DNA from 3 places in the Aerococcus sp. NPDC058936 genome. Region 3 is predicted to be linked to each of the others. Evidence: riboswitches for the same ligand, from Rfam matches in the RefSeq annotation. Region 3 holds a riboswitch; each other region holds the start of a gene.
What was found. Region 3 has a riboswitch for lysine ahead of ACFW0C_RS01070 (ABC transporter permease subunit). Riboswitches for the same ligand answer to the same signal wherever they lie in the genome.

Region 1: another riboswitch for lysine. It lies ahead of ACFW0C_RS07360 (YfcC family protein); the one in region 3 lies ahead of ACFW0C_RS01070 (ABC transporter permease subunit).
Region 2: another riboswitch for lysine. It lies ahead of dapA (4-hydroxy-tetrahydrodipicolinate synthase); the one in region 3 lies ahead of ACFW0C_RS01070 (ABC transporter permease subunit).

The regions. Positions count from the first base shown of each region.
Region 1 is NZ_JBHYKZ010000008.1:43,117-53,597, reverse strand. Features, by position in the region: gene ACFW0C_RS07375 (D-serine ammonia-lyase) at 1-337, opposite strand, end outside; gene ACFW0C_RS07370 (chorismate mutase) at 651-929, shown strand; gene ACFW0C_RS07365 (M20 family metallopeptidase) at 1,022-2,188, opposite strand; gene ACFW0C_RS07360 (YfcC family protein) at 2,207-3,622, opposite strand; lysine riboswitch at 3,718-3,867, opposite strand; gene ACFW0C_RS07355 (YjjG family noncanonical pyrimidine nucleotidase) at 3,987-4,664, opposite strand; gene ACFW0C_RS07350 (alpha/beta hydrolase) at 4,712-5,641, opposite strand; gene galT (UDP-glucose--hexose-1-phosphate uridylyltransferase) at 5,751-7,232, opposite strand; partial or broken gene ACFW0C_RS07340 (galactokinase) at 7,237-7,587, opposite strand; gene ACFW0C_RS07335 (substrate-binding domain-containing protein) at 7,524-8,438, shown strand; gene dexB (glucan 1,6-alpha-glucosidase DexB) at 8,495-10,108, opposite strand; partial or broken gene ACFW0C_RS07325 (TOBE domain-containing protein) at 10,233-10,481, opposite strand, start outside.
Region 2 is NZ_JBHYKZ010000007.1:36,482-46,962, forward strand. Features, by position in the region: gene ACFW0C_RS06695 (hypothetical protein) at 1-447, shown strand, start outside; gene ACFW0C_RS06700 (helix-turn-helix domain-containing protein) at 519-1,481, opposite strand; gene ACFW0C_RS06705 (hypothetical protein) at 1,850-2,938, shown strand; gene purB (adenylosuccinate lyase) at 3,086-4,387, shown strand; gene ACFW0C_RS06715 (helix-turn-helix domain-containing protein) at 4,611-5,480, opposite strand; gene dapA (4-hydroxy-tetrahydrodipicolinate synthase) at 5,603-6,493, opposite strand; lysine riboswitch at 6,663-6,811, opposite strand; gene alr (alanine racemase) at 6,903-8,066, opposite strand; gene ACFW0C_RS06730 (aromatic acid exporter family protein) at 8,242-8,787, opposite strand; gene ACFW0C_RS06735 (hypothetical protein) at 8,918-9,286, shown strand; gene ACFW0C_RS06740 (M24 family metallopeptidase) at 9,689-10,481, opposite strand, start outside.
Region 3 is NZ_JBHYKZ010000001.1:220,572-231,052, reverse strand. Features, by position in the region: gene ACFW0C_RS01085 (endonuclease MutS2) at 1-1,042, opposite strand, end outside; gene ACFW0C_RS01080 (CvpA family protein) at 1,177-1,734, opposite strand; gene ACFW0C_RS01075 (cell division protein ZapA) at 1,774-2,337, opposite strand; lysine riboswitch at 2,600-2,763, shown strand; gene ACFW0C_RS01070 (ABC transporter permease subunit) at 2,867-4,534, shown strand; gene ACFW0C_RS01065 (amino acid ABC transporter ATP-binding protein) at 4,547-5,305, shown strand; gene ACFW0C_RS01060 (CHAD domain-containing protein) at 5,554-6,327, opposite strand; gene ACFW0C_RS01055 (DUF368 domain-containing protein) at 6,447-7,328, opposite strand; partial or broken gene ACFW0C_RS01050 (GGDEF domain-containing protein) at 7,479-8,222, opposite strand; gene ACFW0C_RS01045 (DUF2207 family protein) at 8,888-10,481, opposite strand, start outside.

The DNA of each region.
Region 1 (10,481 bases), on a different contig from region 3:
ATAAGTCATCCCGTTTTAGGAACATTTGGCCAGGAAATGAAAAATCATAAGTGGTTTCTAACACAGTCTTGAATTTGTCAATGTCAGAGATTGGCGATTCAATCAGACCATCTAAAGCCACCGTATCTTCGAAGACTGCTTTGATAAATGGTGCAAATCGTTTTAATCGTGCCTCTGCATCTTTAATCTCTAGGACTGACACATCCAGTTGCCCTTTTAAGTTCTTGAAAGGTACATGGTTATCATTCTCCCAAAAAACGGGCTTACGGTCACGAATATCACCTAATGTTCTTTGATTCACATGTTCTCTTGTTTCAGAGATAGATTCTGTTGACATATCTATCCACCCTTCATATTAGTTATTTTGTTTAATGCACATTTTTCAACTCAAAAATTATAACGATATTTTGCCAGTTCGTCAATAAATCCAGATGGTGTAGGCAATCCTTATTTGCAATTGCTTTTGATTTGGTCCTTATTTATAATGGATAGGATGAAGTATTGATGCTTAAATCAATATCATGAAAAACAAGTGTCTTGGGTAAAGGAGATTGTCCAGCCAAGCTAGCCAGTATGCTGATTTGGTCGTCATCCGCCCCCGATATAAAATTACAAATCTAAATTAAAATTAGCCGTTAAAGGAGAAAAACATGTTAGAAAAAGAACGTACTGAAATTGACCGCCTTGACCGAGAAATCGTGAAATTATTTGAAGAAAGAACGAAAATAGTTGAACGCGTAGCTGAGGTCAAGCTAGCCAATAATAAAGACATTTTTGATGCTGGTCGAGAAGCCCTAGTCATTGAAAAAGTTCAAGGTTACTTAGAAAACCCTGAACTTAAAGAAGAATTAGCTGATTTATATACTGAAATCATGCGCATATCACGTGGTCATCAAGAACGTTGGATGGCTAAACAAGAAAGTAAATAATCAGCACATATAAATAAAGCAAATACTATTATTTGCATTTAAAAACGCCCGAGTTTCCTCAGGCGTTTTTTGATTATTTTAAGATTAAATCTTTAACGATTAGCGAATTCTGTTTGAATATCGGTCAGTAACTCTGGTTTGCTGATAACATCAACACCTGTACGCGCCAGCGTTTCAACAACTCGCATCATCATGTCATAAGCAAACGGTGTTTGGGTGCAGTCTCTAAATTCAGGTGTATGTCCGATAACACGTTTACCGTCTGTGATTGAATAGTAGGAATGGATTGAAGGAACAACATGGCTAACATCCCCCATGTCAATTGATCCATTTTCCCCTAATTTTTCTGGGACCATTTCAATGCCTAAGTCGCCTGCATTTTCGTTGTAGACAGCAGACAATGTCTCATTCGTAATCATATCCTTGTAAATATTTTCAAAGTCTGTGTGCTTCATGGTACAACCACTGGCAAGTGCTGCGGCCTTAGCACAGTTGATGATTTTTTCCGATAAAACTTCCATATATGGCGTATCCAAGGCGCGGACATAGAACTCCGCGCGTGTGTATTCAGGGATCACATTGGCTGCGTCTCCACCATGGGTGATAATCCCATGCACACGGGCAGATGACCGCATTTCTTGGCGTAAGCTATTGATATTGTTAAATAGGTTTAACATAGCATCTAGGGCGTTAATCCCCTCTTCTGGCGCTTCCGCAGCATGAGCTGGTTTACCGAAAAATTCAAAAGCAATTGGGTGGATAGCCATTGAAGTCCCAGACATAGTATTTTCATCTGAAGGATGGGTACACATAGCCACATCTACGTCGTCAAATACGCCTAAATTAGTCATATCTACCTTAGTTCCAGTTGTTTCTTCAGCAGGCGTTCCTAAGACAATCACTCGGCCCCCAGTCTGGTTGATCACCTTAGATAAGGCGATACCTGCACCAGTGTCTACAGTCCCAAGCATATTGTGGCCACAACCATGTCCGATTGAAGGTAAGGCGTCGTACTCAGACAAGTAAGCAATTGTTGGGCCAGGTTGACCTGAATCAAAAGTCGCTCTAAAGGCTGTATCAAAGCCAGCATATGGTGCTTCAACAGTGAAACCATGTTTCTCAAGCAATGCAATATGAGCCTTTGACGATTTAAATTCTTGATGGCCTAGTTCTGGATTGGCAAAAATATAATCGCTCAATTCTCTTAAGTCAGTTTCTAGGGCGCTAACTTCTTGATGTAATATTTCTTTTACAGTCATAAAATTTACTCTTCCTTTCTAGAATGGGCCATAGCTTACAAAATGGGCAAAGATTAAGAAAGCCAATCCGATTAAGATGTATACGGCAAGTAACGGCATGAACCATTTAAACCACTTGTTGTATGGAATTTTAGCTAGTGACAATTCAGCCATTAGGACACCGGATGTTGGAATAATAGCATCCATGAAACCTGACCCTAATTGAAAAGCAAGTACAGCTGTTTGCCTTGTGATATCTAGTGAGTCAGCGATTGGTAACATGATTGGCATAGTCGCCGCAGCTTGACCTGAACCAGATGGGATAAAGAAGTTAATCAATATTTGAATCACGTACATACCAACTGATCCTAAGATAGTTGGGAAAATGTTTACCACTTGTACAAGATTGTAAATAATTGTATCTAAGATCATTCCATTTTCCATGACTACTAAAATACCGCGGGCGAAAACAATGGCAAGTACTGAGAACATCATCTCAGCAGCACCAGAAACGAAGGTGTCGGCTATTTTACCAGTTGAAAGACCCCCGATTAAGGCTGAAACAACTGCCATGGTAAAGAACATTGCACCTAGTTCGTCAATAAACCAACCAATCTGGAATACACCGTATACCATCATGGCAAAACCGGCTAGTAAAGCCACAGAAATCCACTTGTGGCGTGCTGAAAAGGCTGGTAATTCTTGTTCGCTTAAGTCCTTGTAATCATCTGCAGCTTTATCAGCGGCTTCTAAATCTGCTACTGCGCTCTTGGTTGGATCAGCTTTGACTTTCTTCGCATAACGCATAATAAAAATTGTCGTTACAGTCCAAAGAACAATGAATAAGGCGATCCGTAAACCAACACCTGAGAATAGCGGTAATTCAGCTAAGGCTTGGGCAACACCTACTGAGAACGGGTTCATAAACCCAGCGTTAAAGCCGACTGCAGCCCCAAGAATTAAAACGGCAATCCCTGTCATGGCATCATATCCTAAAGCTCTAGCTAGTGCGATACCGATTGGGATGAAGAGGATAATTTCCTCTGATAAACCTAGAGTGGCGCCACCTAAACCAGTCACAAAAACAAGAATAGGAATAAAAACTTCCTCGCGTCCTTTTAAGGCACGGACTAAACGACCCATTAGAGCTTCAAGAATGCCTGTTTCGTTAATTAATTTGAATGATCCACCAGTGATAAAGAGGAAAAATACGATAGATCCTACCTCAATAAAAGCTTGCGGCAAGGCCAGAATCAACTGGAAAGGATTTTGTGGGCTAGATTCAATAAAGTGGAAAGAATCTGGGACTAAAACAGTACGATCATCGACCAGCGTTCGTTCGAACTCCCCTGCTGGTATAACCCAAGTTAAGATCATCATGATGACCATGATTGAAAATAAAAGCACTAATGCATTCGGCATGTGTAACTTTTTTGGAAAAAGTTTTGACTTCATAAAAAAGCTCCTTTAATAAAATTCAATAAAAAAATACCAAGGCAAGCAAAAGCTCGACTTGGTATCGGTTGAATACAGAAATCACTTTTGCCCGCAAAGTAGAAAGCGCTCCTGGAAGGAATTGGGCATTCCTTTTTGGCAGTGATGCATTTATTAAATACACCCCCAACAGCAATCGTGCTATTTCGGCTAACAACCCTTTCTCCAAATGGATACTGATGTGATTAGCGGCCTCTTTCTATTCCGCATTTATTCATTTAAGACTAATCTTATGAAATAAAAGGTACAATGTCAAGAAATTTTACAATCGATGTTATATGCTATTGTACATTCATGACAAAAATTCGTTAAACTAAGCCAAAAACTATAAATCATATATTTCATTTAAGTGCGCAATATCATAGGTTGGCATTACTGGATCTTTTACTTCTTTCCTTTTTGGGTTATACCAAATGGTGTCGATTCCAGCATTAATACCTCCTTGAATATCTGACGTAAGCGAATCTCCAATAATGGCTGTTTCTTCTTTATTAAAATATGGGATTCTTGAGAATACTGTATTAAAGAAATTTATACTAGGCTTTTGAGCATTCAGTTCCTCAGATATGAACACATCTTTAAAGTACGGCATCAAACCAGATTTTTGTAAACGATAAGATTGCGTCTCAGCAATTCCATTGGTAACGATAAATAAATTTGCCTGTTTAGAAAGTGAATTCACTAGTTCCAAACTATTTTCAACAGGTTTTATACCTTCTTTTAGATACTGCCGATAATTTCTTTCCATTTCAACACTATCCACTTCAATTCCTAGTTGATTGAAGAAAATACCAAATCTACCATTTACAACTTGTTCTGAGGTTAAAATCCCTTGTTCGAATTGGCGCCAGCGACTTTGATTCATGGTATTATACATTTTCTCAGTTTCCTCATTATAAGGAATATCCATAGACTCAAATAAAAATTTCAATGCAACCTTTTGCGCATCTTGAAAATCTAATAAGGTATCATCTACATCAAATAATAAGTTTTTATACTTCATATTTACCTCTTTTTATTATCCTAAACCCATAGTATCATCCTAAGCGCTCAGGAATAAACGCCTTTTAAGATGATTTCTTTCAACCAATTTTCAGCTAGCGGTAGCCATTGCGCGGCAGTTTTATTCACTTGATTGGGCATGGTGGCAGAAAGCTCGTTAGCCACTGAAAGGCCGTGTGGTCCTTCTTGGAAAATATGCATTTCAAACGGAATTTGATTTTCTTCTAATGCTAAGGCTAGTGATAAGGAATCACGTACATTAACAACATCATCTTCACGTGTCGCCCAAATAAAAGTTGGTGCAGTATGTTCATTCACAGTAGCTGGGACAGAATAACGTTCAATTTCTGCTTCACTAGGTAGTGGTTTTCCAAAGCAAGCTAAAGATATAGCTGTTGCATAGGCCTTGATATTTGGGTCAGGATTGGCAATGTTTTGGTGATAATAATAGGCAATATCAGTTAGGGCGTAGGCAGAAATATTAAATGCTGGTTTCAAGGCTTTGCCCTTCAAATTTGTTGCATTTTGAATCACATCTTCATGCCATACATTACTGTACATCCCGGTATTGTGACCACCAGCAGAAAATCCTGCTAGGCCAATCTTATCAGTATCAATGCGCCACTCAGTCGCATATTGATGCAAAATTTCAAATGCCTTAGCAGTTTCTTGTAGCGCATGGGGGAAAATAACATCAGGTTTAACTGGAAATTGCCCTTCTGCAATGATTTCTGCAGTTGTTTTCCCTTGCCCATAGACCGAATATCGCAAGACAAATGCGTGAAAGCCCATAGCATTAAATGCCAATGCCACTGGTTCAGCTTCTCTATCTGAACAGTACATATATGAACCACCGGGACAGATAATCACGGCCGGTCGTTCAATATTCACATTACTTGTGCGGATTGGATCAATCACGTAGCTAGTTAAGGTCACATCATCACGATCATTATATAGCTTTATTACTTCTTTTTGCATCAGACGTTCTCTCCTCTAAATTTCATTAATGCCATTATAGCATTTGATTTTCATTAGAGAAAAAGAAAACCCCCGTCTCCAAATAGCAAGAAACGGGGGCATGAAAAATTTAAGAAACGATACCTACCGATTGAATAAATCGATTAAAGCCATCTTTTCCTGCTGGTGTATCTTTATACACGCCAGCATCTTCTAAGACGCGTACAAAAACATTTGCAATTTCATCTTTTAAAATAGTATGCACTGTATCTGGAGTAAACGTATGGTGATAATTTTGCTTTAATTCTTGTGCCCATGTTAAATGGTAAGCTGCAATATTATTTTCTTTATCTAATAGATAGTCAGCAACCGCCGAGATTTCATCTTTTAAGCGTGGTGGTAATATAGCTAAGCCCATTACTTCAATTAAACCGATATTTTCCTGTTTAATATGTTGCACATCTTGATGTGGATGATAAACGCCATCTGGATATTGTGATGAAGTATGATTATCACGTAAAACCAAATCTAGTTCGAATTTGTCCCCATTTTTGCGGGCGATAGGTGTAATTGTATGATGAGCTTCGTCCCCTGTATATGCAATTACATCTAGATTTGGATCTTCATATGTTTGCCAAGCCAGTCGGATTTTATCGGCCAAGGTCACCAAATCTCCGCGCTCTTTTCCTTGTAGACGTATCACAGACATGGGCCATTTGACAATCCCAGCTTGGATGTTTGGGTAACCTTCAAACGTGAATTGACTTTCAAAGGGTGCCTTAGCCATAGGGAAATCATGACGTCCCGTTTGATAATGATTATGCGTTAGAATTGAACCTCCTACAATCGGCAAATCGGCATTAGAACCAGCAAAATATCCAGGAAAAATAGCTACAATGTCTAATAATTGTTCAAATGTTTGTTTTGAAATGACCATGGGGACATGCTGTGTGTTTAATACAATACTATGCTCATTGAAATAGGCATATGGTGAATATTGGAACCCCCACTTCTCATCGCCTAATTGAAGACGAATAATTCTGTGGTTAGCGCGCGCCGGATGGTTGATTCTGCCTTGATATCCTTCATTTTCCATGCATAGCTGGCAAAGAGGATAACTAGAAGATTGCGCTTTTTTGGCGGCAGCGATTGCCTTGGGATCTTTTTCAGGTTTTGATAGGTTAATGGTAATTTCTACTGGTCCGTAGGCCGTTTGACTTGTATACGCAATGTTCTTAGCAATGGCCCCTACTTTAATATAGTCATTACGTTGACTCAGCGCATAAAATTCCTGGATGGCCTCTTCTGGAGAAATTTGATAGGTATCCCAAAAGTGTTGATTTAAAACACTAGGGGCTGGCGTGATAAAATCCATTAATGCAGCGCCTAAAGTATCTCGCTCTTCTGTTAAATCCCCTACTTTTCCGTTGTCAACAGCAACATCTACTAAGGCATCACGTAAGGAAATAAGGGTGGTTCTAGCTGTTTCTTGATTGGCACCTGCTTCACCAGTTAATGCTAAGATTCGATTGCGTAAATAAAAATGATCGTCTATTGTATAATCACTATTTTCAATAACCTGTGTAACAAAGGCATCAATTAGTTTTGCCATGTCATCATCTCCTTGTTAGTACACGCGCGCCACTTGAGATTTCTGCTATATAAAATTGTGGTGGATAGCCGATTGTTTCAGTATATACACACCCTACTTGCTCTTTAAAAGCATCCACCTTGTCTTTTGCGACGATAGCAATGCCACATCCTCCAAAGCCTGCGCCCGTCATACGTGCGCCTAATACACCCTCCTGTGCCCATGCTGTATGGACCAAGGTATCTAGCTCGATTCCGGTAACTTCATAATCGTGTTCTAATGATACATGGGAGGCATTCATTAAGCGACCAAATGCTAATAGATCCCCAGTTTGCAATGCTTGTCGTGCAAGTGACGTTCGTTGGTTTTCCCAAACATCAAAAGACGACGAATATACCAAAACAGCGACAAAAAATTGCTGTTGTCCAATGGTATAGTGAGCAAGAAGAATTAAATGATTTATATTATTACGCTATTCGGATTGGGATAGAAAAACGTGCCGAAGATTTAACCTATGATATTGTCCGTTATTTCAATAATCAAATTATTCAAATTGCTGATGATATTGCTGGAATTATTGCCATCGGTAAATTTTCTAATCAACAAATTAAACGGTTAGAGTCCTATAATCGCAAATTGGTTTTTGTGGATTCAGATACCTTAAATGCTGGTCATCCCTGTGTGACAACTGATTTTGATAATGCCGTGATTCAAGTATTAGATTATTTTATGCAGCATGGGTTAACATCAATAGGTATGATTGCCGGTGAAGAGAAAACGACAGATGGTAAGGAACAGTTAATTGATCAACGGTTCAGAACTTTCCGAAACTATGCATCTGAACTTGGTGTTTACCATGCAAAATATACGTATATTGGTGATTTTTCAGCACAAGCTGGGTATGATTTGATGAAACAGGCCATCACTGAACATGGAGAAGCCCTTCCACAAGCTTTCTTTGTGGCCAATGATACATTAGCTATTGGTGCTTTACGTGCCCTTCAGGAGGCGCGTATTGCTGTCCCTGAACGGGTGAGCCTTATTTCATTTAATGATACCCCGTTGACGAAACAGATTTTCCCCGCCCTATCCAGTGTGACCGTTTTTACCGAGGAAATGGGTCGAATTGCTGTGGATACCCTGAATCGTCAATTGATAAACCCGGAAGTAGTACCTACTATGACTAGACTTGCCACTCGGTTAACAATACGTGATTCTAGTGTATAAATATCAAAAAAAGGTAACCACAAACGATTGCGGTTACCCTTTTTGATATTATTTTTTTATTTTGTCAGCTTAACACAAAATGCATCCCAAGCATCCAAGGTAATTTGTTGTAAATCGGTTGGCACCACATGATTGCTGATAATAATTGTTTCATATGTACCATTAAAACTAAATGTTTGTGCTACATCAGATACATTCACGACTACTAAGTATGCTTCACTTGGTGTTCTTCGGATGTAGGCAAATACTTTATCGCTAGTATCTAATAGCTCAAAATCGCCATCGATTAACCAGTCTGCAGTTTGGCGTAATTGAACCAATTTTTGATAAGTATAAAAAATACTGTTCTGATCAGCTAAGGCGTTTTTGACGTTAATTTCATGATAATTTGGATTTACTGGTAGCCAGGTTGTGTCTCCACTTGAGAATCCGGCATGTTTCGTTTCATCCCACTGCATAGGTGTCCGAGCATTGTCTCGACCAATCATGCGGATACTGTCCATGACTTGTCCCATAGATTGACCATTTGCCGTAGCTTCTCGTGCATAGTTTAAGGATTCAATATCATCAATTTCATCTAAATTGTTAAAAGGATAATTGGTCATTCCTATTTCTTCACCTTGGTAAATATAAGGTGTGCCTCGCATCAGATGTAGGAGAATGGCTAATGCCTTGGCTGATTTCACTCGGTTTGGGCCAGTTGAGCCCCAAATAGAAAGGACACGTGGTAAATCATGGTTGTTCCAGAATAAAGAGTTCCAACCTTGACCAAGCCCTAATTCTGTCTGCCATTTATTAAAAATCTTTTTTAATGCAGGTACATCTAGTTCGTCTTCAAAATCCCATTTAGCTGCATCCGGCTTATGTTGCAGACCAATATGCTCGAACTGAAATACCATAGATAGTTCATGACTGTCAGGATTTGAGTATAATTGGGCAATTTCCGGCGTAGCACCCCATGTCTCACCTACAGTTAATAAATCATGTTTACCAAAGGAAGCAGTATTCATTTCCTTGATGTAATCGTGTAATTTAGGGCCATTATTGACAATCCCTTGATCAGGAACTTTACCAATCATGTCTATAACATCCATACGGAACCCACCGATACCTTTATCGATCCAAAAGTTCATCATATCATAAATTTTTTGACGTAAAGAGGCGTTCTCCCAGTTTAAATCAGGTTGCCTTTTGCTGAAGAAGTGCAGGTAATATTGACCAGATGCTTCATCTTTTTCCCATGCTGAGCCACTAAATATTGAAGTTAGGTCATTGGGTTCGTCACGCCAAATATAATAATCACGTTCTGGGCTTGTCGGATTGTCGCGGGCTTCCACGAACCAGGCATGTTCATCTGATGTATGGTTTACGACGAGGTCCATGATAATACGAATACCACGTTGATTGGCTTCAGCTAGTAACAAATCCATATCATTCATGTCACCAAACATGTCTGCTATCGCTTCATAATTCGCAATATCATAACCGTTATCGTCCATAGGGCTATCATAAACTGGTGATAACCAGATGGCAGTTATGCCCAATTCTTGCAAGTAGTCTAATTTGCTGGTAATGCCCTTTAAATCCCCAATACCATCGCCATTCGCATCTGCAAAGGATTTAGGATAGATTTGATAGATAGTTGCTTTGTGCCACCAATGTTTTTCCATTTCACGCACTCCTTATGATGTTTTATGTTGTTAAGTCCATTCTACCAGTTTGTGCAAGCGCTTGCACCAATAATATCAAAAATAGCTGGGAAGTTTTGTCCCCAGCTAAGATATGCTTCGCATATTAACGAATTGCTTGTTCTGTTGCCAAGTCGAAGAAATGTCCCTTCGTAATGTTAAAGGTTAGGGCAACTTTGTCACCCGCTTCAAATGTGTCACGAGTAGATACGCGTGCAACGTATTCAGTTTCACCTAATTTTAGGTATAACATGGTTTCAGAACCAAGTAATTCAGAAACGACTATCTCACCTGTCACGGTATCCTCTGGGTAGGCTTCAATAGCAATGTTAGTATCCAAAATATCTTCTGGACG
Region 2 (10,481 bases), on a different contig from region 3:
CCAATTGAAGGACGACAGTCAGCCCTATATTTTGCCTATTACCATGATTTAAATAATATTGTGCATTTTATCAAACGTCTACGAAACAAACGTTTAACGGACGATATGATTCCATTAGCTTATTTTACTACGCTAACACCAGAACAAAGGGAGAGCTTCTTATTCTCAATGTCTGAATTTGATGATTTCCCAGAGGCATACCGACCACGATTTACACCAGATTCATTTGTTAAAGTGATTTCTTATGAAGAATTCTCGCAAAATATCCATGACCGCTATAACCTGGATATGCCTGAGGCAGAACCATCATACAGTAGAGCTGATGAAGAGGAAGATGATGTTAAAGAAGACGGCGATAACAACCAAGACAGCGACACGACACTTGGCGACGTCCATGATATCTTAGATTTTAGAAATAAATCTGACGATGACCAACCTGACCAATAGGATATATAACAAAAGAACCACTCTATCAGCGCTAGTCGGCATGGATAGGGTGGTTCTTCTTTTTGTAAATTTTAAAGAATAGTCTGCGTATTTTGTTGTGCATACTTCTTCGGAGAGGTGTTGAATACCTTCTTGAATGAACGGTAGAAAGTAGAGTAGTCACCGAATCCGGATGCGTCGGAAACGTCTTGTAAGGACATTTTGTTGGTGCTCATATGATTGATTAATTGTGCAGCATAGTTGGCACGTTTCGCAATTAAATATTCGTGGAAGTTTTGGTTCATTTCTTTACGGAATAGTTTTGATAAATAATATGGCGAAATATCAAATACTTGTGTAATCCGGTCTAATTGTAAGTCAGATTCTTTAAAGTGTTGATCGATATAGTAGATGATGTGACTAAAGTGTTTGTCCTCTTTATAATCACCAGACATAGACGGGATTTTCTTCGCATGGTAGACGTTCATCAATGAGTGGTATAGGTGAAAAGCAGTTGCGAAGGTAGTTTCTTCTACTTCTTCATCACTATAAGTAAGAATTTTATTTAAATGAGTAATTGTCTTATCCAGATTTTCTTTATCTAAACGGTAATGCCCCGGTTCATTATAAAAGCGAATAATATCTTCATAAAGATTATCATTTACCATAGCATATTGATGAATCAACTTCTCAGGTACCATGCAGCTAAAACGGGTATTATTAATACCTTCTTCACTAGTCATTAAATGCGGAATGTTAGGTGGAATGATCATAATATCACCATTGTAAAGTGTGTAACTGATATCATTTACGATAAACTGACATTGATTACCTAAGTAGAATAGAATTTCAAAATGGTCATGATAATGCATACTAGCAGTAATACTAGAGTATTCTGCAAGATCCATACCAATTTGCTCAAGTGAAGGAATATTATTATAAGATTTAAACATCATTGTGCGTCGTTCATCATGATAGCTAAGAGATAAATGTTTCTGAAATGTATTAACGGCAATTGCTTCCAAGAGTTCACCTTCTAATTTAACTTTCTTCATAATAATTTATACTTTGCAATATTTAACTTATGACTATAGTGTACTAAACTTGTACAAGCGGTTTCAAGACTTTTTATAATTTAATTTTAAGAAAGGCATTGTACCGTAAAAAACCTATTATATATGGTATAATTTAGGAGAAAATGAGGTCTTTGATAACCAATGCCAGTTATAATCAGATATCATATAGTATTTTACGACAGTCAGGAAAAATACACTTTTTAACACTGCGCAACTTTAGAATCTAAATTGAAAAAATATTTTAAAGGGTTTTTGGTTTCAATAGCACAAAAAAAACAGTACAATAAATTTTGGTGTAATGAAGAACCTATTTTATGCTGAAATTTATTGCTTTAGGAGACGAGCTTATGGATAAGGACCAAGAAAAACTTATACAAAGAATTCAAGCTGTGCCAACTGATGATTACAGCTACTGCATTCAAGTTATCTCTAAAATTTTAAGAGATAACCACAAACACACCAGCGATGATGAATTTATTAAAGCCTTTAATGAAGTGATGACGGAAAAATTCCCGAATCAATCAACAGATTACAATCAAATGATTGCTGAAATTAAAATGCAAGATGATGTCGAATTCGTTAAACGCATTCGCAATATTATGGCAATCGATCCAGTCCGCGCCAATTTTGAAATGTCATTATATATTCGCCGGATGGAAGACGATTTCGACCAATTCACACCTAAGAAAAACATAAAAAACTTAAGTATCTATGAGGAATTAGACTTATTCCAGTTTATTTACCATAATGAACCAGGTCTAGAATTAGCACCAACAACGCGTGACTATGCTGGGATGTATGTAGAATATGCCAAGGTGCAAATTCAAGCCAATGAATGGCGTGAAGCGATTGACTCATACCAACAAGCCTTATTATGGAATCCCTATGATGTAGACACTATCTACGCCTTAGCGGAACTATACCAAGAAATGGAACAGTACGGGATGTCTTACCCAACCGTTCTTAATGGCTTGAGTTATTCACTTAGAGTGGAAGACCTAGCTTATGGTTTTGCCTTAATTGGGGATTTCTATTACCATAAAGAAGACTTTGAGAAAGCCTACATGTTATACCATATTTCACTGATGTGGAATGAAAATGATAATGCCAGAGCAGGTTTAGAAGTCTTAGCAGAATTAGACCGTGAGTGGCCTGCAATTCTTGAAGGCAAGGAACAAGAAGCCTTCCTTGACGATCTGGGCTTAAACGACTACCCATCAGTGGATATGTTAACTGCTTTAAAAGAAGCCGCATTCCGCTTTAACGAGCACGGCGAATATGAAGCGGCCTACGAATATTTAGCCATTTATGAAGATATTCTGGGCAATGTTGACCCGCAAGTGACGGCAGTTTTAGACCAACTAGAAGCTGACCACCCTGATTTATTGATGGAAGAATTGGACCATGATCACGATCACCACCACCACCATCATTAAGCTATAAAAATTACAGAGACGAGACCAATTTGAGATTCATATCGGGACTCGTCTTTTTTTTTGCGAAAAATAATCACTGCCAGAAAGCTGGCTTGTGATATAATTGTTGCGTACAAAAATTGAGCGCGTGCAATAAAGGAGAATGTTATGATACCTAGATATACCCGTCCTGAAATGGGGCAAATCTGGTCACAAGAAAATAAATATGCCTCTTGGTTGGAAGTTGAAATTCTTGCAACAGAGGCATGGGCAGCCTTAGGGGAAGTCCCTAAAGAGGATGCGCAAGCTATTCGTGAAAAGGCCACTTTTGATACAAAACGAGTGGAAGAAATTGAAAAAGAAACCCGTCATGATGTGGTTGCCTTTACCCGTAATGTGTCTGAATCATTGGGCGAAGAACGTAAATGGGTGCATTATGGCTTAACGTCTACGGATGTTGTGGATACGGCTCAAGGTTACCAATTAAAACAAGCAAATGATTTAATTCGTAAAGGTTTAGACCGATTCTTGCAGGTGTTAAAAGCACGTGCGATTGAACATAAATATACTGTTACGATGGGGCGTACCCATGGTGTTCATGCTGAACCAACGACTTTTGGTTTGAAAGTAGCGCGTTGGTATTCAGAATGTAAACGAAATATCCAACGTTTTGAAGCGGCTGCGCGCGGTGTTGAAGCAGGTAAAATTTCTGGTGCAGTAGGTACATACGCCAATGTACCGCCATTTATTGAGACTTATGTGTGTGAACACCTAGGCATTAACCCACAAGAGATTTCAACGCAAATCCTACCACGTGACCTACATGCTGAATATATTTCATCACTCGCTTTAATTGCTACAATGATAGAAAATATTGCGACAGAAGTCCGTTCACTACAAAAATCGGAAACACGTGAAGTGGAGGAATTCTTTGCAAAAGGGCAAAAAGGGTCAAGCGCAATGCCACATAAGCGTAACCCAATCGGTTCAGAAAACATGGCTGGATTAGCCCGTGTTGTTCGCGGACATGTGATGACTGCTTATGAAAACGTGACTTTATGGCATGAAAGAGATATCTCTCATTCATCTGCCGAACGGATTATCCTACCAGATACAACGATCTTAGTAGATTATATGTTAAATCGTTTCGCAAACATTATGGAAAAACTCACCGTCTTCCCTGAAAATATGAAACGCAACATGGATGCTACTCACGGTTTAATCTACTCACAACGTGTATTGCTAAAATTGGTTGATGCAGGCTTATCACGCGAAGCAGCCTACGATTTAGTTCAACCATTAACAGCAATCGCTTGGGACGAAGGCAAGCACTTTAAAGGGCTTGTCGAAGCCAATGAAGAAATCGCTAGTCACCTAGACCAAGCAGCTATTGAAGACGCCTTCGACTACCACTACCACATCCAAAAAGTGGATGATATCTTCAAAAAATTAGGACTAGTTGAAAAATAATTTAATGCAAAACCGCAATGACAGCATACAAAAGGTCACAGTACTTAACCCAGATTAGGGCAAGTACCGTGACCTTTTTTGTTGGTATACGAAAAACTTGTTGCTAGTAGCAGGACTCATCATTATTTTTGCCCGAGGATAGACTATACCTTTCATCCTACTTTTAAGGCAACGATAGGTAAAGAAACAGTAGAAGGCTGAACATAATCAAAAAAGGAGATGCTTACGATTCTCCTTTTTTTGGTACCTCATGCGGTCTAATATGATAATGCTTAATAAAGGCTCTATAGAAGTTACTATAATCATTAAAGCCAGCTTTTTGCCATGACTCTGTGATAGACAAGCCACTTTCTATCAAGGTATAGGCATAGCCCAACCGCAAGTCCAAGATGAATTGATATATGGTTGAATGGAAGTAAGGCTGGAATACTCGGTTGACAGTTGACGTTGAAATGTCGAACTTGTCTGCAATGTCTTGAAGGGTTAAGTCTTTTCGGTAGGAATCAACAATAAAATGTTTAATTTCGTAGGCTAAAATCTCTCTTTCAGACATCTCTAACCGGTTTTGGTTTGAAGCAGAACAAAGTCGATACAATTCAAGGAATATGGTCGATACTATACTAAAGACCATTTTCTTTTGAATGTTGTCTTCAGGCCGTTTCAATTCCAACTGTAATTGAATCAAAGTTTGTAGTAGATGTTGCCAAGTGACGAAAGAGAAGCTGAAGACATGTGGTTCATCAAAAATGTGTTTAATTTCAGGTGTTTCCACAAAATCATTGGCAATGGCATCTATGTAAGGTTCGCCTAGGGATAAAATATAGGCGTATATTTTTTCTTCTGTTGGTTTATGGTCATCAACTTGAGGACTACAATCTTTTTCCGGTAAGATTAACCGTCTCATAATCGGTTCAGGTAAGACAACAATTTGGCGCACTGAGACGTCAATTTTTTTGTCGGCTAACTCAATAGAGAAGGGTCTAAGAGGAATCAAGAGTTCGTTTCGATGAAAAGAAGAACGATTATAAATGTCAACCATTTGCTGATCAACTTTTTTCAGTTTGATTCGAAATGGTGGTGTTCCAGTTGGCATAAATCAAAGCTCCTATTTTAAATATTCAATCTATCACTTATCAGTAGCAATAAAAGAAAGGGCGTGCACTGATAAGTTACACACCCTTTAATATACCACAATTTACTTTAGAATTGAAAAGACTATATCAAATTCAATCGTTTCATTTCAGCTTCTAGTGCAGCCACTGTTTCTTCTTGGGCAGGGACCAGTGGTAGACGCACTGAACCTGTATCGAAACCAAGCATGGACATGGCTTTTTTGATTGGAATTGGATTTGGCTCACTGAATAAAATGTCGATTAATGGTTTAAAAGCTGTTTGAATTTCAGCCGCTTTTTTAAAGTCACCATTTAAGGCATAATGCGTCATTTCGTGTACTTGTTTTGGTGCAATATTAGCCAAAACAGAAATCACCCCATGGCCACCCAAACTCATTAATGGAATAACTGTATCGTCGTTACCAGAGTACACATCAAAATCAGGACCGACGTGGTAGCGCGCATCTACTGCATTGGCTAAATCACCAGTTGCATCTTTAATGGCAACAATGTTATCGATGTTTTTAAGTTCCGACAATGTTTTAGGGGCAATAGACATTCCTGTACGACCTGGTACATCATATAAGATAATCGGCGTTGTTTTCACAGCATCTGCAATGGCGCTATAATGCGCCAATAAACCAGCTTGGCTCGTTTTTAAATAATAAGGCGTTACAGATAGAATAGCATCTGCACCTGCGGCTACACAGTCTTTCGTTAATTGGATTCCGTGGGCAGTATCATTAGAACCAGCACCGGCTATCACGGGTACCCGGCCATTGACTTTTTCCACGCAGAATTTTACTAATTCAACTTGTTCTTCGTCAGTTTGTGTTGAAGCTTCACCAGTTGTTCCTGCAACGACAATGGCATCTGTACCATTTTCAATTTGAAATTCAATCAACTCCGCAAACACATCGTAATTGATATTTTGTTCTAATGAATTATCATAAGGGGTAACGATGGCTACCGCAGAACCTTTAAAAATTGTCATGAGAATCCTCCTATATTGTGTGCAATTTGTAATTGTTTTTATGAAAAAACGATCAGATAGCTTGAGTATAAAAAAAGGCAGACAAGAGCATCACTCTATGTCTACCTAGGAAAACGTGTCAAAAAATACTGATAGCATTCAATAATCCTAACAGTTTTTAATCCCTAGCATAAGACAAGCGCTCCGCACCTTAATGGGTATTAAGGTTTGACAGGGATAACCCTCTTAGGTATTACCCCCAACACAGAAAATCTGCATTTCGGCACAACCACCTTTCACCATCGGCTACTGATTGGTTGCGCATCCTCTATATCTATACTTTCTATTCGTATAATCGTTAGTTTAAAACTAACATGACTACCAATTAAAGGCAAGGGCTAAATGAAAAAACTATTAGATTTCGCAATCGTTATTTCATTTTCTTTTTCTTATTAGACGTATAAGCTCTGGGCAATCGTTGACTTAAATTCGTCAATACTTCATGGGCAATCGTTCCAGCATGACTAGCAACGTCCACCACATCAACAGTTTGGCCGCCATTTGTCCCAATTAAGGTCACTTTAGCGCCCACAGGCATCTCATGGGGTAGGCGAATAATCATCTGGTCCATACAGATCCGGCCCACGCTCGGACACCGCTCGCCGTCAACAATGGCATCCAATCCCAAATAATTTCTTTGCCAGCCGTCCGCGTAGCCAATCGGTAGGGTAGCCACCCATTCATCCGAACCAGCCACATAATCAGCCCCGTAGGAAATCGTATCGCCCGCATGCATTTGTTTGACGTAGATAATTTCCGTCTCCAAGGTTAATGCTTGCTTGAAATCAACCGGCGACGCCACATCTTCCATACTTGGAATGGAACCGTATAAGCCCAGGCCAAGTCGCGCAACATCCAAAGTTTTTTCCGGGTACCAAAGGCTTAAGGCAGAGTTTGATTGATGGAAAAGGGGAGTGTACCCTAATGCTGAGTAGTCCAATTTCCCAAGCAAACTTTCAAAAAAGTCAGATTGGGCTTGAACCTTATCCTTACCATGGTCAGTGAAGGAATCAGCTGTAGCATAGTGGGTAAAGACTGAAGCCAACTTAAATTTCTTCGGATGTTTGGCAATGTAATCAATGATTTTCTGTGCTTCTTTAGCAGACCGCACGCCAATCCGTCCCATCCCAGAATCCACTTTAAGGTGGACATTCAATTGATGAAGGCGAGAAAAGTCTTTATCGTGTTTCTTGGCATATTTTAAATAGTCTAAGCTAGACACTGTCACACCAATTTCTAAATTGGCTAAAAGCCAAGCGTCGTCTGGATCAGTCAAGCCTAAAATCATGATAGGGGCAATAATCCCAGCGTCTCTTAATTCTAATGCTTCATCCGCAACCGCGACCGCAAAACCGTCGGCACCGCGAGATTGGAGGGCGTCGGCTATTTTGACGGCACCTAAACCATAGCCGTCAGCCTTAACAACTGCCATGACAGCTTTATTACCGATATGCTTTTTAATAGCGAAATAATTATGAATAATCGCATCTAGAGACACGATGGCCTTACTAGGGCGATGATAACCAATGGTCATAGTTTAAACCTCTCTTTAATCACATGGATTGATTGAAATAGATAGTAAATGACGTTAATACCGCGCATTCCACTTCTCATTTATTATACCACTTGTGGGTAAAAACTCGAAAGAAGGGTCTCTAACTTAAGGAAAAGCTAAGTTAGTCCAATCCTAAGCTCACCTTAGTGGTCATTTAAATTTTATCAGAGGTAGAGATTTGTAGAAACTTCGGTACATAACTATTGTAAGTAAGGATCCAAGGAACAACTCGGTCTCTTGGAAAAATGTACTCGATACCAACAGCGACAATGGCTCCCAAGAAGGTATCTAACACCCGAAGTAGGGCATAGACATATTGGTTGTGCTCTGGAATATTGAAGACAATGACAAGGAAAGTGGCGCTACCACCAATAACCCCTTGTGGATTCTTAACGAGAAGGTTAGTTTGAATCGTAATTAAAATACCTAAACCGCCTAAAAGTGCAGTAATCAAATAATGGTCAGGCAATAACTTATGTAAAAAAATATAAACTAATGAGGCAAAAGCCCCACAAACAATGGCTAAGGTTCTACGCAAACCAAAAGAAAGCGACGAAGTGACGTTAGCCCTTTGTGAAAATACCGCTGAAAGGGCAGCAATTTGCGGGTCAATAGGGATAAATGCTGAAATAAGAACAATAATAAAGACACTCAATGAAGTCTTTAGGGTCCGCATACCAATATGAAAACTTTGTTTCACTGAAATAAGCTCCTTTAATTAAGAGGGAAAGTTGAAAAATTTCCCTTCTCTACAATTTGAAATTTCTTGTAAATAGATTATACTAGGAATACTGGATAAAATGAACTAAATAATAAAGGTGGTGCATCAGGTGAAGCGGCAAACATATCGCCAAGCGAAAAAAGCGCTTGAACGCGAGAAGAAGAATAACCAAAAAAAGTATGGAAATCCTTTTTCAGATGACATTAAATCCTCAGTACCTGAGACAACACTCACACAGGATACTGCTGAATTTAACGTCGAAACGTTTGCGGAAACACCTGTGCCAAAAGAAACCTTCCAAGACTTAGACACCAATGAAATCTTCTTCGAAAGACAAAAACAAAAACAATACTTTTGGTCTGGTTCAAGCAATCACTCCCGCAAAGTACTGGTATGGATTATTCTAGCCCTCGCCATCCTAGCAGTAGTCTTGCTCGGACCGCGCGTTTTCGAATTCTTCCAAATGATCTTTAAGTAGAAAAGGTGCGACAGAAGTCGTTTAGAAATAAAACACTAGAATAATAGTAAAAAGCGCCCTTCACTTGTCGTGATGGGCGCTTTTTGAAGCTTATCATTTAAATATTTGGCATCATAAAATGAAAAATAGGGTATTGGTGGACTGTGTAACCAGTATTATTTTGGTTGTTTCTTAAAAGAGAAGCGATTGAAATGGCAGATACACCAAATCAGCAAGTCATAGGAAGAAGCGTTAGGAGGAGTTTCTTCATTTACCTGGCACGTCGTGTATATAAGTAGACTAGTATTTAGATGAAAAGTGGTTAGGATCCTGTAATATGAAATAAATCTAAATTACTACATAGGGTAGATGAATATTAATCTAAAAAACACGACGACTGTCGTGTTTTTAGTGTGCAATGTTTTATTTTGGTTGAATAATAAGCATATCTTTGGTGAAGTGGTTCAAGTTTTCAGTGCCACCATCATGCGCGATTACTAAATCTTCAATACGAACGGCTGTATTACCAGTCAGGTAAACACCGGGTTCGATTGAGAAGATATTGCCATCTTTAATGGTATCTGTATTAGCTTTTGACACATCGCCTTTCTCATGAACTTCGCGTCCGATGAAATGGCCTAGTCGGTGGGTAAATTGATCACCATATCCTTGGGCTGTAATGTAATCACGCGCTGCAGCGTCCACATTCGCCAAAGTTTCGCCAACCTTGACAGCGTTAATACCACGTAAATTGGCTTCAAGCACGATGTCATAAACCCTTTTGGCTTCAGCACTAGGCTCACCGTAATAAACGGTACGGGTCATGTCGGAACAGTATTCTTCATGTTTACAGCCGATATCAATGACAATCGAATCACCCAGTTTCGGCAAGGTATGGTCAGATTCATGGTGTGGGTCAGCACCGTTTGAACCGTAGGCGATAATGGGTTCGAATGAAAAGCCGGCATCTGCGCCTTCTTCATCGTAAATACGGGCTAATTGATCTACTGCAGCCAATTCGTCTAAACCAAGTGGTAAGACTTCTTCGATTAAACGAGCCATGGCACGGTCGTTAATATCTGAAGCTTTACGCATTTTTTCTTGTTCCTCATCGGTTTTAATGGCTCTTTGTGCATCCACTAAGTCAGAACCTACTTCAAAAGTGGCCTGGTTGTATGTTTTGGCGATGGCTAATAGTTGGTCAGCCCGCCACAAT
Region 3 (10,481 bases):
CTGTTTTCAAGGTAATGGTTTTACCACCAGTATTTGGCCCTGTAATAACAATCATATTGTATTCATGACTAAAATGAATGTCATTTGCGACTACTGATTTGCGATCTAATAAGGGATGTCTAGCTTCTTTCAAGTCAATACGTTCAGATTCATTTGCTAATATAGGTCGGTTGGCCCCAATTTCACGGGCAAAGAAGAATTTAGCTTGAATCAAGTCCAAATCTCCAAGACGTTGATTGTTTTCAGCAATTTCACTAGTGTAAGGGGCTAATTCTGCAGATAGCTCTTGAAAAATACGTTTAATTTCCTCGTCTTCTTGGACTTGCAGGGACCGTAAGTGGTTATTCGCATCTAAAACTGTTTGCGGTTCAATATAGAGTGTTTGTCCTGATGACGATTGGTCATGAACTACCCCACCAAAGGCATTGCGATATTCTTGTTTAACCGGAATAACAAAGCGGTTGTTACGGATAGTAATGATGGCCTCACTTAAATAGGAGGCTTTATTAGAACGGATGATTTGGTCTAGTTTGACACGGATACCCGCTTCTTCACGTTTGATTCCTTGTCTTAAGCCATGTAAAGTTGACGAGGCATTGTCATAGACTGACCCATCATCTGCAATGGCATTTTGCATTTTACGCATCAAGTCCCGCATATCAATAAAGTCATCCGCTATTGAATATAATTGCATTAATTCAACTTGCGCTTCTTTTAGTTTACTAAAGAAGGTAGAAACCTCGCCAGATGCACGTAAGACTCGGCCTACTGCAGCTAATTCTTTCCCATTTAAGTCAGCACCAATATCCAATCGTTTTAAGAATGGTTTTACATTGATTAATTGACTGACTGGGATTCGTTTGTCTAATTCAAACAAGCGTTTGACATCGTCAACACTTTGTAAGGCTTGCTCAATTTCTTCTGCTTCTGCACTGGGTTTTAAATTTAATGCTTGGATTTTTCCTATTTCAGTTCGGGTTTCTTTTGCTACTTGTTGTTGTATTTTCTCAAATTCTAAGGTTTGAAATATTTTAGGGTTCAAAATGTGTCCTCCTTCGATTGTTATCAGGAACGAATATAAAAGTCGTCTTAAGTAGGAAATAGGCCGTGATCAATTATCACAGCCATATCAATTGCCACGGTGCGCAGTACGCAAAGGCATATATTTTCAAGTTGTTAAAATGGTAAGTTGCCTAATCCTTGTAATAGGATGTTAAATACCTGGCCAGATAAGATTGGGGTATTCAAGATAATAAAGTCGGAGACTGATGAATTGGCTAGGGTTGTTTGCACACCTTCAAAGGTTAATACTGACATAAACATTAAAATAAAGAATGACCAGAACCAAGCTGAGAAGAAACCAAATAGGCCACCCAAAATACCATTCCATTGAATATCCATTTCTTTAAATTTCAAGTCTCTTAAGCCAAAAGCAATAAATTTAGTAACAATCCAAACAAGCAAGATGATGGCTAACATGGAAACTAGTCTAAAGTAAATGACATCCATATTTTGTAATAAAGCCACAGGATAATAGGCAAAGGTATTTTCAATATCTAAACCTACATAAGGTACCCATAAAGACACAAGGTCAATTAGGTTTTGATAGAACAAAACAGCAAACAAATACGCGACCAACAGACCTAGTGAATGAATGCCTTGCAGTATAGCCCCTCGATAGACACCAACGCCTATACTAAGTATAAAAAATAATAAAATCAAAAAACTTGTCATGCTTTCCTCCCGTTGGTACCCATATTTTCTATCAATAGCCTATGATCTTGGTGTTTGACGCAAACGACCCAATTGTTTTGAGGCTGTGTTCACACTAGACTTCAAACTTGGTTGGCTAATTTCAGGAATTTCTTTATCTAAGTCAGCCTGTGTTAGTGTTTGTTTTCCACTTGCTTTTGTTTGCGCTGGTCTTTTAGCTGACGCTTTAGCATGTCCCTGGGTCGTCTTGGCTTTTGATGGTGTTTGTGGTTGAGTTTTTTCTTGTGCTTCACGCATCTTTTCTTTTTCTATTTCAGCGATTTCTTTCACCAACGTGCCCATGGTTTGCTCCATTGATTTTACACGGACCATTAAATCGGCATTTTCTTTAGATTTTACAGCCATTTGTGCTTGTAAATCCACATTATCAGATTGGATGTTTAACGCTACTAATAAAGCCATCTCTTCCATTGACATATTAGGATTCTTTTTACTGATATCAGCTAGTAATTGGTTGATATCACGGCTCACTTGTTGAATATGTTCACTTGTTTTATGACTCTTGATGGTGAATTTGTGATAGCCCAATTTCGCTATTACTCTGTTTTTTTCTTCATTCGACATATTTGTCACTCCAACTTTTTATAATGTGCGTTAAATGTTTATAGATGCAATAGAAAGGTCCGTCTTAACGGCTTTTGTTTCACCTATCTTTCATAATCTTAGATATTTTACCATTTATCCCGTATAATGGCTAGACCTAGCCATTATCTGCTTCCAATGACCCAAAAAGTTAGAAAAATCGCAATGATTTTAGGCTGATATGAAAGATTTAATCAGATTTTCATGACAAGTCACTGTTGTTCGTGTATGATGAGATACGATATATTGAGATAGAGGTGCGGAGCTTATCAGTACATACCCGAGCGGGAGCGTTGAAAGTATGGAAAGGAATATTCGCCGAAATATTTTAACCCCAAGTTAAAGTATTGGGCATAAACAAAAAATGTTTATGACTGTCACTTCACCAAGTGATGCGCTATCCTACGAGTGACGACTGAAAGACTAGTCATAGTCTTACTGCGTACAAAGGGAAGCCTCTATTGCAATTTATTGCTGTAGAGGCTTTTTATTATTTTCGGGAGGTATTATTATGAAAAATCATCAAATAAGAAACACTTGGCAAAAAGCTTTGATTGCTATTTTGACCATCGTATTTGCCATCGTTGGCCCAACATCCGCTTTTGTTGAAGCGAGTGAGATTGGCACAACAATTGAGGTGGACCAAAAAGCATTAGCTGAAGGTTTAGACACAGAAGGCGTCCTACGCGTCGGGATGGAAGCCAACTATGCACCCTTCAACTGGTCGCAAACATCTGACGCAGACGGAGCGGTCCGTATTTCAAATTCTGACGGTGAATTTGCAAACGGTTATGACGTGCAAATCGCTAAACGTCTAGCTGATTCACTAGGTTTAGAACTCGAAATTGTTAAGTTAGAGTGGGACGGTCTACCACCTGCACTTGAATCTGGCATGATTGACGTGATTATCGCCGGTATGTCACCAACACCAGAACGTCTACAACAAATGGACTTCTCAGATTCTTACTATTCTTCAGATATCGTTCTAGTGACAATGGCTGACGGTGAATACGCAGATGCCACATCGCTAGAAGATTTCGCTGGCACAACTGTTACTGGTCAATTAAACACATTCCATTATGATTTAATTCCGCAAATCCCTGACGTAAACCAAGCCACTGCCCTAGATTCATTCCCAACGATGATCACTGCTTTAACTGCTGGTTCAGTTGACGCCTATGTATCTGAAAAACCAGGTGCCATGGCTGCTGTAGCTGCCAACCCTGACTTAACATACGTGGAGTTCGCTGAGGGTCAAGGCTTTGACTTAGGTGAAGTCACTTCTGATATTGCTGTTGCAACCAGAAAAGATTCTACATTAACCAACATTATGAACCAAGCTTTAGCAACTATTCCAACCGCTGACCGTGACCAGTTAATGGAAGATATGGTGAACTTAAACGAGCGCGGTGAAAGTGCTGGGTTCTGGTCTGAAGTTGCGGGCATCTGGGATACTTACGGTTCCCAATTCCTAGTTGGTGCTGGTAACACTATGTTTATCGCATTAAGCTCAACAATTATTGGATTTGTCATTGGTTTAATGATTGCCATCTACCGTTCATTAATCGTCCGTCGCGATCAAAAACCGGTTGCCTACTTCTTCTATAAATTATTCGACTTTGTGATTGCTGCCTACATTGAAATCTTCCGTGGTACCCCAATGATGGTACAAGCTATGATGATTTTCTATGGTTCAAGACTATTCTTTAATTTCCAAATGTCTACTATGTTTGCAGCCTTACTAATTGTATCGATTAATACTGGTGCTTACCTAGCTGAAGTGATCCGTGGTGGGATTACCTCAGTGGATAAAGGCCAAACTGAGGCCGCTCGTGCCATCGGTATGAACCACTACCAAACAATGACGACAATCGTTTTGCCACAAGCTATTCGGTCAATCTTACCAGCTTTAGGTAACGAATTTGTGATCAATATTAAAGATACGTCTGTATTGAATGTTATCGCAGTAACTGAGTTATTCTTTGTAACGAAATCAGCTGCAGGTTCAACTTACCTAACCTTCCAAACTTTCCTAATTACAGCAATCATCTACTTCGTCTTAACTTTTACAACAACTCGTGTCTTGAATTTCATCGAAAATCGTATGGCGGGCAAAAAGACTTACCATGTATATGAATCTAGCACGAATACAGTAGTCAACGGACAAAGAGAACAATAGGAGGAAAAAGACATGCAAAACCAAGATCAATTAATCTTAAATGTACAACATTTAGAAAAACGTTTTGGGGAAAACTTGGTCCTACGTGATATCGACTTCCAAGTGCGCCCAGGGCAAGTAACCTCTATTATTGGTTCATCTGGATCAGGTAAATCTACCTTACTACGTTGCTTAAACCTACTTGAAGAACCAACTGGCGGCGACATTTTATACCACGGTCAATCAATTTTAAACGGCAAGAAAATGAACATCAATAAATTCCGTACCCAAGTTGGTATGGTATTCCAATCATTCAACCTATTTAAAAACTTTACAGCACTTGAAAACTGTACAGTTGGCCAACGTAAAATCTTAGGTCGTAGCCAAGCAGAAGCTGAAGCTGTTGCGCTTAAGAACCTTGAAAAAGTCGGTATGGCACCTTACCGTGACGCCCGTCCTGACCAACTATCTGGTGGACAACAACAGCGTGTCGCGATTGCCCGTGCCCTTTCAATGGACCCAGAAGTCTTACTATTCGATGAGCCTACATCAGCCCTTGACCCAGAAATGGTTGGGGAAGTATTAGAAACAATGACTCAATTAGCCAAAGAAGGACTAACTATGATCGTTGTAACCCACGAAATGGCCTTCGCTCGTGACGTATCAACTAATATCGTCTTCATGGACAAAGGGGTCATTGTCGAACAAGGTCCAGCCAAAGAAGTCATCGATACACCGAAACAAGAAAGAACGAAAGCCTTCTTGACAAGATACGCAAACGAAAGATTTTAAATAGGATCAGAGAATTTATCTAAGACTAGTCGCACTGGAACAAAAGCTCAACAATATCTAAAAGATATTGGAGGATTTATGAAGTATCGGCGAAGTATGACATTTTGAACGCGACTGTGTAAGCTGGGCCTCGCTCGCGTCCGGTTTTAAATGAGCGTGCAAGGTGCTACCTACTTTCAAATAGCAAAAGATGATAAAAAGCAGTTGGAACAGCCAGCTGCTTTTTGTGTATGCTTTTATTCTTAAATTTATTCCCCGAATTCGATATCATCGCGAATTTGAATTAATAAGTCACGCACATTTTCATCTGTCACTTTATCTGCGTATTCTGTCAGTAACTCATAATTGACATGCGCATCTGTAATTTCACCGAATTCAGATTGAATGGCCTTGGCGTGTTTTCTGTATTGGTTTAAGTCTTTAGAAACCGTCTCGTCGAAGTAAGTGGCCGCATACCGCACCTTCTTTGCACTCTTTCTAATTTCATGGACTGCCTCGTAGTCAGAAATATCCACTGTCTTATAGGCATACCGCAATTTTTTATCAATCTTCTTCAGTCGCTTAAGGGTATACTTTTTCCAATCTTTCTTATCTTCAAATAAGGAAAGTTCAAGGATTTCTTTCGCATCTTCAATAGCTTGCTGAATGGTAGCGCTATTGCCCTTATTAAAAGTCCGGTTCATTTCTATCCGACGGTCTTTCACGAAGGTGTTAAACAGCTGATAATAAGCCTCACTGGTTTCAGGATGACCTACTGCATAATTTTCGCAATAATCATAGAGCACATCCAATTCACGAAGGGGCCCAAATACGCGTGCTGCTGCACCCAATTGCTGGTTTAACTTGTTATAATGGTCTTTATCCAACCGTTTTTTTATAAAGTTGAGTAGACTACGTAATTCTCGAATCGAAACCCGCAAATCATGGACTAGTTCACCGGAAAATGGGTTGTTCTGATAATCTAGGTATAAGGCCGACACCTTATTTATCTGCTGTTCAAATACTGCTTGCCGTTTATTCATTCAAATCGCTCCCTTCCCTATCAATTAGTTTTCATATATGTTAATTATACAAAATAAATGATTATCTGCAAAACGAAACAGGCACTCCCCACAAAAGGAAGTGCCTGTTTTTAAACGATTTAGTCATTTGAATATTTTTCTTCAATTTTTGAGAACCATAATGAGAAGATTGTTCCTAATACAAAGGCAATCACACTCCAAATCAAAGTGCTCATGAATGATAAACCAGAATTTGCTAAACCTTCAGCTGAGAATCCAGGGAATACTTGTGTTGGGAATAAAGCAATCGATGAACCAATTACAGTCCCTAAAATAAAGTGGTACATTTTAGAATAGTAATGTTTAAAGGCCCATTCAGCAACCTTAGCTAAACCAATGACACACAGTAAGCCACCTAATCCTAATGGAATAATGACTGAAAAATCAAGGGCTGCAATACCAGCGGCCATTTTGTCATACAAACCAAAGTAGATTAAGAAGTTTGATGGGCTCATCCCTGGTACAATAACCCCTAAACCAATCAAAGCACCTGATAATACCCAAGCGATAAATGATGGTTGTACTTGTGTAATCCCTTGACCTCCAAAGTACATGATCAAGAAGATGATGACTGCAGTCACAGCTAGCAAGGTTAAGTCAGATGTACTGCGCCCTTCTTTTCCTGCAGACTTAAATAGTGATGGTAAAGTCCCCACTACGAAACCGATAAATAAGGTAATAAAAATAGCTGCGTAAAGTCCAAAGGCCTTTTCAACGAAAATTGAAAATACCAAGATTCCTAATAAGAAACCAATCCCAACCGGAATAAAGTAACGGACATGTTTCCAGAAGTTTTCAGTAATATTCGCTAAAAAGTTAATAATTTGATCGTACAAGCCGAAAATGACAGCTAGGACACCACCTGAAAGACCTGGTAGAATGCCTCCTATCCCAACAGCTGCACCCTTCAGAACACGGATAAACCAATCTGCCGAAAAGACGACATCTTTCTTATTATTCATTTATTCTCCTCTTTCAATTCCTTTTTTACTAAACAGTTCAATAAGACCAGTCCAGTATACTCCTATATAAATCTTATTGTATCAATCTTTGGGCTGAGAATCATCGTTGAATGCTAAAAAATTATGAAAGATTCAGTTGAAAATAATCAATTAATCGAAATTCAACTCGCCTATAGCGCTCACCGTTTGGTTTTTCCCATGGTGTTTCGCTTGATATAAAGCTTGGTCAGCCCGCAACAAGGTAATTTTCATGTCTTCTTGCGGTTTTCTAAGGGCCACACCAATTGACACTGTAACCCTTAAAGGCTCGCCTTCTTCACTAAATAGTGGCATTTCAGCAATTCTTTAATGGATAGTTTCAGCTAAATCCAGCGTTTTTTGTCCAGTACAGTCAAAGACTAAGCTCACGAATTCTTCCCCACCGTACCGGTAATAATCGAATAAATCAGCTTTTAAATCATTCAAGACGATACCTATTTCTTGAAGTGCCTTATCGCCCACAAGATGACCATAGGTATCATTCAACTTTTTGAAATTATCAATATCAAGAATTAATAGCGAATAGGAATGATTATTTTCTGAAATTTTCCCAAGGTCTTCTTCTAATTTCCGGGCGTTATAGAGGGTCGTTAGGCTGTCGTGCACTGAGGATTGGTAAAGTTTATTTAGATCGTTGGTGAACTGGTAAGAAATGTATATAAATACTGATGACAAAAAAGCCAGCAATAAGTAAGCTGAAAATACGTGGTAGGGATCTTCTAATCGAATAAAGGATATTGGCACAGTAATAACAATACCCATCATCGCTAACAACCACAGTTGGAAGAACTCTGAATGTTTGACTTTAATACGGTCAAAGACACCTAAACTCAGCACAATATAGGCTAAGACCATCAAGAAGTATAATCCGGACAAGGTTAAGTCGCCAAAGAAAAATCGACAAATCGCAACAAATACCATTGTCGGACGGGCAATTTCCTTATCCAAATACACCATGGTATAGGCGAATAGTACTGACCTAAAGTCAAAACGCACACCTTCAACGATAAAGGATGACATCATCAAACAAACACCCGCTGCCGTTTGTAAGCCGATAAAGAGGTTACGGTTGTTGATGGGATTTCGTCTTTCCTCAATACTATATCGCCAGCGCCAAACTAAATAAATATCCATAAAAATAATTGCCATATTTGCTAAGACATTTACAATCATGCTATCCTCCTATAATCCTTAACCTATATAATAAGCCCAATTAAAAATATTTAATTACTCCTGTCTTGATACGAAAACTCATCCTTTTAAATATACCACGATTGATCGGCCAGAAAGAACTAAATTAACTTTGAAGAGAGGGAAATTTCGGAACTTTATAGATTACTTATTTATAAGGCCTTTCATTTTTTTACTTTGGCTAAAAATTTACACATCATTAATGATACTAAGTTTTCAATATTGAAAATTCTGTTATGAATATTTGAAATCATTCGTAAATAAAAAAGCCAACTAAGACGAGTCTAGTTGGCTAACACAATCATTGTTTTCATTTATATTGTGACCGGCTAACGAACACCGCCGCCTCCGCCACCACCGAAGGAACCGCCACCACCACCAAAGCTGGTACCGCCCCCTCCACCAGATGATGAAGAAGCTGTTGCAGCGCTATGACCGTCTGAATAAGATCTATTGAGCATTGAACCATAGTATGCGTAGTAGAAGAATGGTGCATCTGAGTATGTTGATATTTCAGCATATTCAGGATAAATCTTACGGAATTCTTCTTCCACTTCATCAGCAATACCAAAGGCACCCGCATAAATCATTAATTCATCCCATAAGGCAACTTCATTGGTCTGACGCTCATTTAGCAATGAGAAGTCTAACAGATAGTTTTTGAATTTCACGATATTATCACGTAACTCAAAGCCTTTATCTGTATAAGCGACGCCTGCCACTTCATGGGCAATATCCAAATCAGTTTTCTCGCGACGAGACTTAGCTGTTAGACCGACAAAAGTGTAGCCATTTTCTTCCAAATAATCTGATGAATAAGCATCTAAGGCTCGTTCATAGGCCTCAATTTTCTTGTAATTCTTTTCTATATATTTAGAGAAGGCTTTTTGTTCAACACGGCCGTCTTTTTGAGCAACGCGTTGCATTAATTTAAACAATCTTGCGGATGGTCCGCTTGGTGCTTTGTCTGATTGAATATAGATAACGGCTTGATCTTTCGATCTTAAGAAGCCATCAATTTCTTCTTCACGCACTGTGATAAAACCGTTTTTCACCAGGTATAAAATTCCCGCCGTCATATAGTTTTGCCGCAATTCACTCTCGTTATCGATTAATTGCGCTAAGATCACATAAAGTTGGAATACATCTTCAGCTGGCGCTTGCCGGTAGTATTCTCCTTGCGTACGTTTTTCCATAGTTTTCATAGTTGGATAATACTCTCGGTATTTCCGTTGGTTAGAAGCATATTGAGAGATCCCCCAAATACCTGCACCCAGTCCACCAATACCAGCAGCTGCTGCTAAACCAAGGATGACCTTAGTAGATGTTGAGGTTGAGGTATCGGCTTCATTTGCCCCATCCATTTCTTGAATATCTTCATAAGTGGCATCAGGATTATAGTCTTCATAGTTATACGATGACCCTTCGAATGCTTGCTCTACAAATGAATCAAAGGTTCTGTCTTCAATCACGAAGTCAGTTGGATAGGTCCCATCTGGAATACGCAATAGGATCGTTACATAGTTGTTGGATCCTAATGGCTCTGTAGATGCCGTCTGAACGACACCATCGCTTGTGATATCAATATTACCGTTGAAACCAAATCCCCAAATACGGTTATCATCATAATTCATCGTTTGTACATCTGAGGAAATTTCCACAGACACAGCTTTGGGAGATGGTGACAAGTCTGAGTTAATAAACTGCCAATAGACCATTTGATCCGTTGATGTTTGTGTAACAAAATTTGAAATCTCATATGACAACTCGTAGGTATGTTGGCCGTATTCAGTAATCCCCCAATTCAGTTCATTCGTGTTTTGCCCATAGGTACCGGCTTTTTGGTCAAAACTATCATCAATATCCCATGATGACTGCTCTTCCATAGGCTGTCCATCCATTGAAACTGTAAAGTTAGAGATG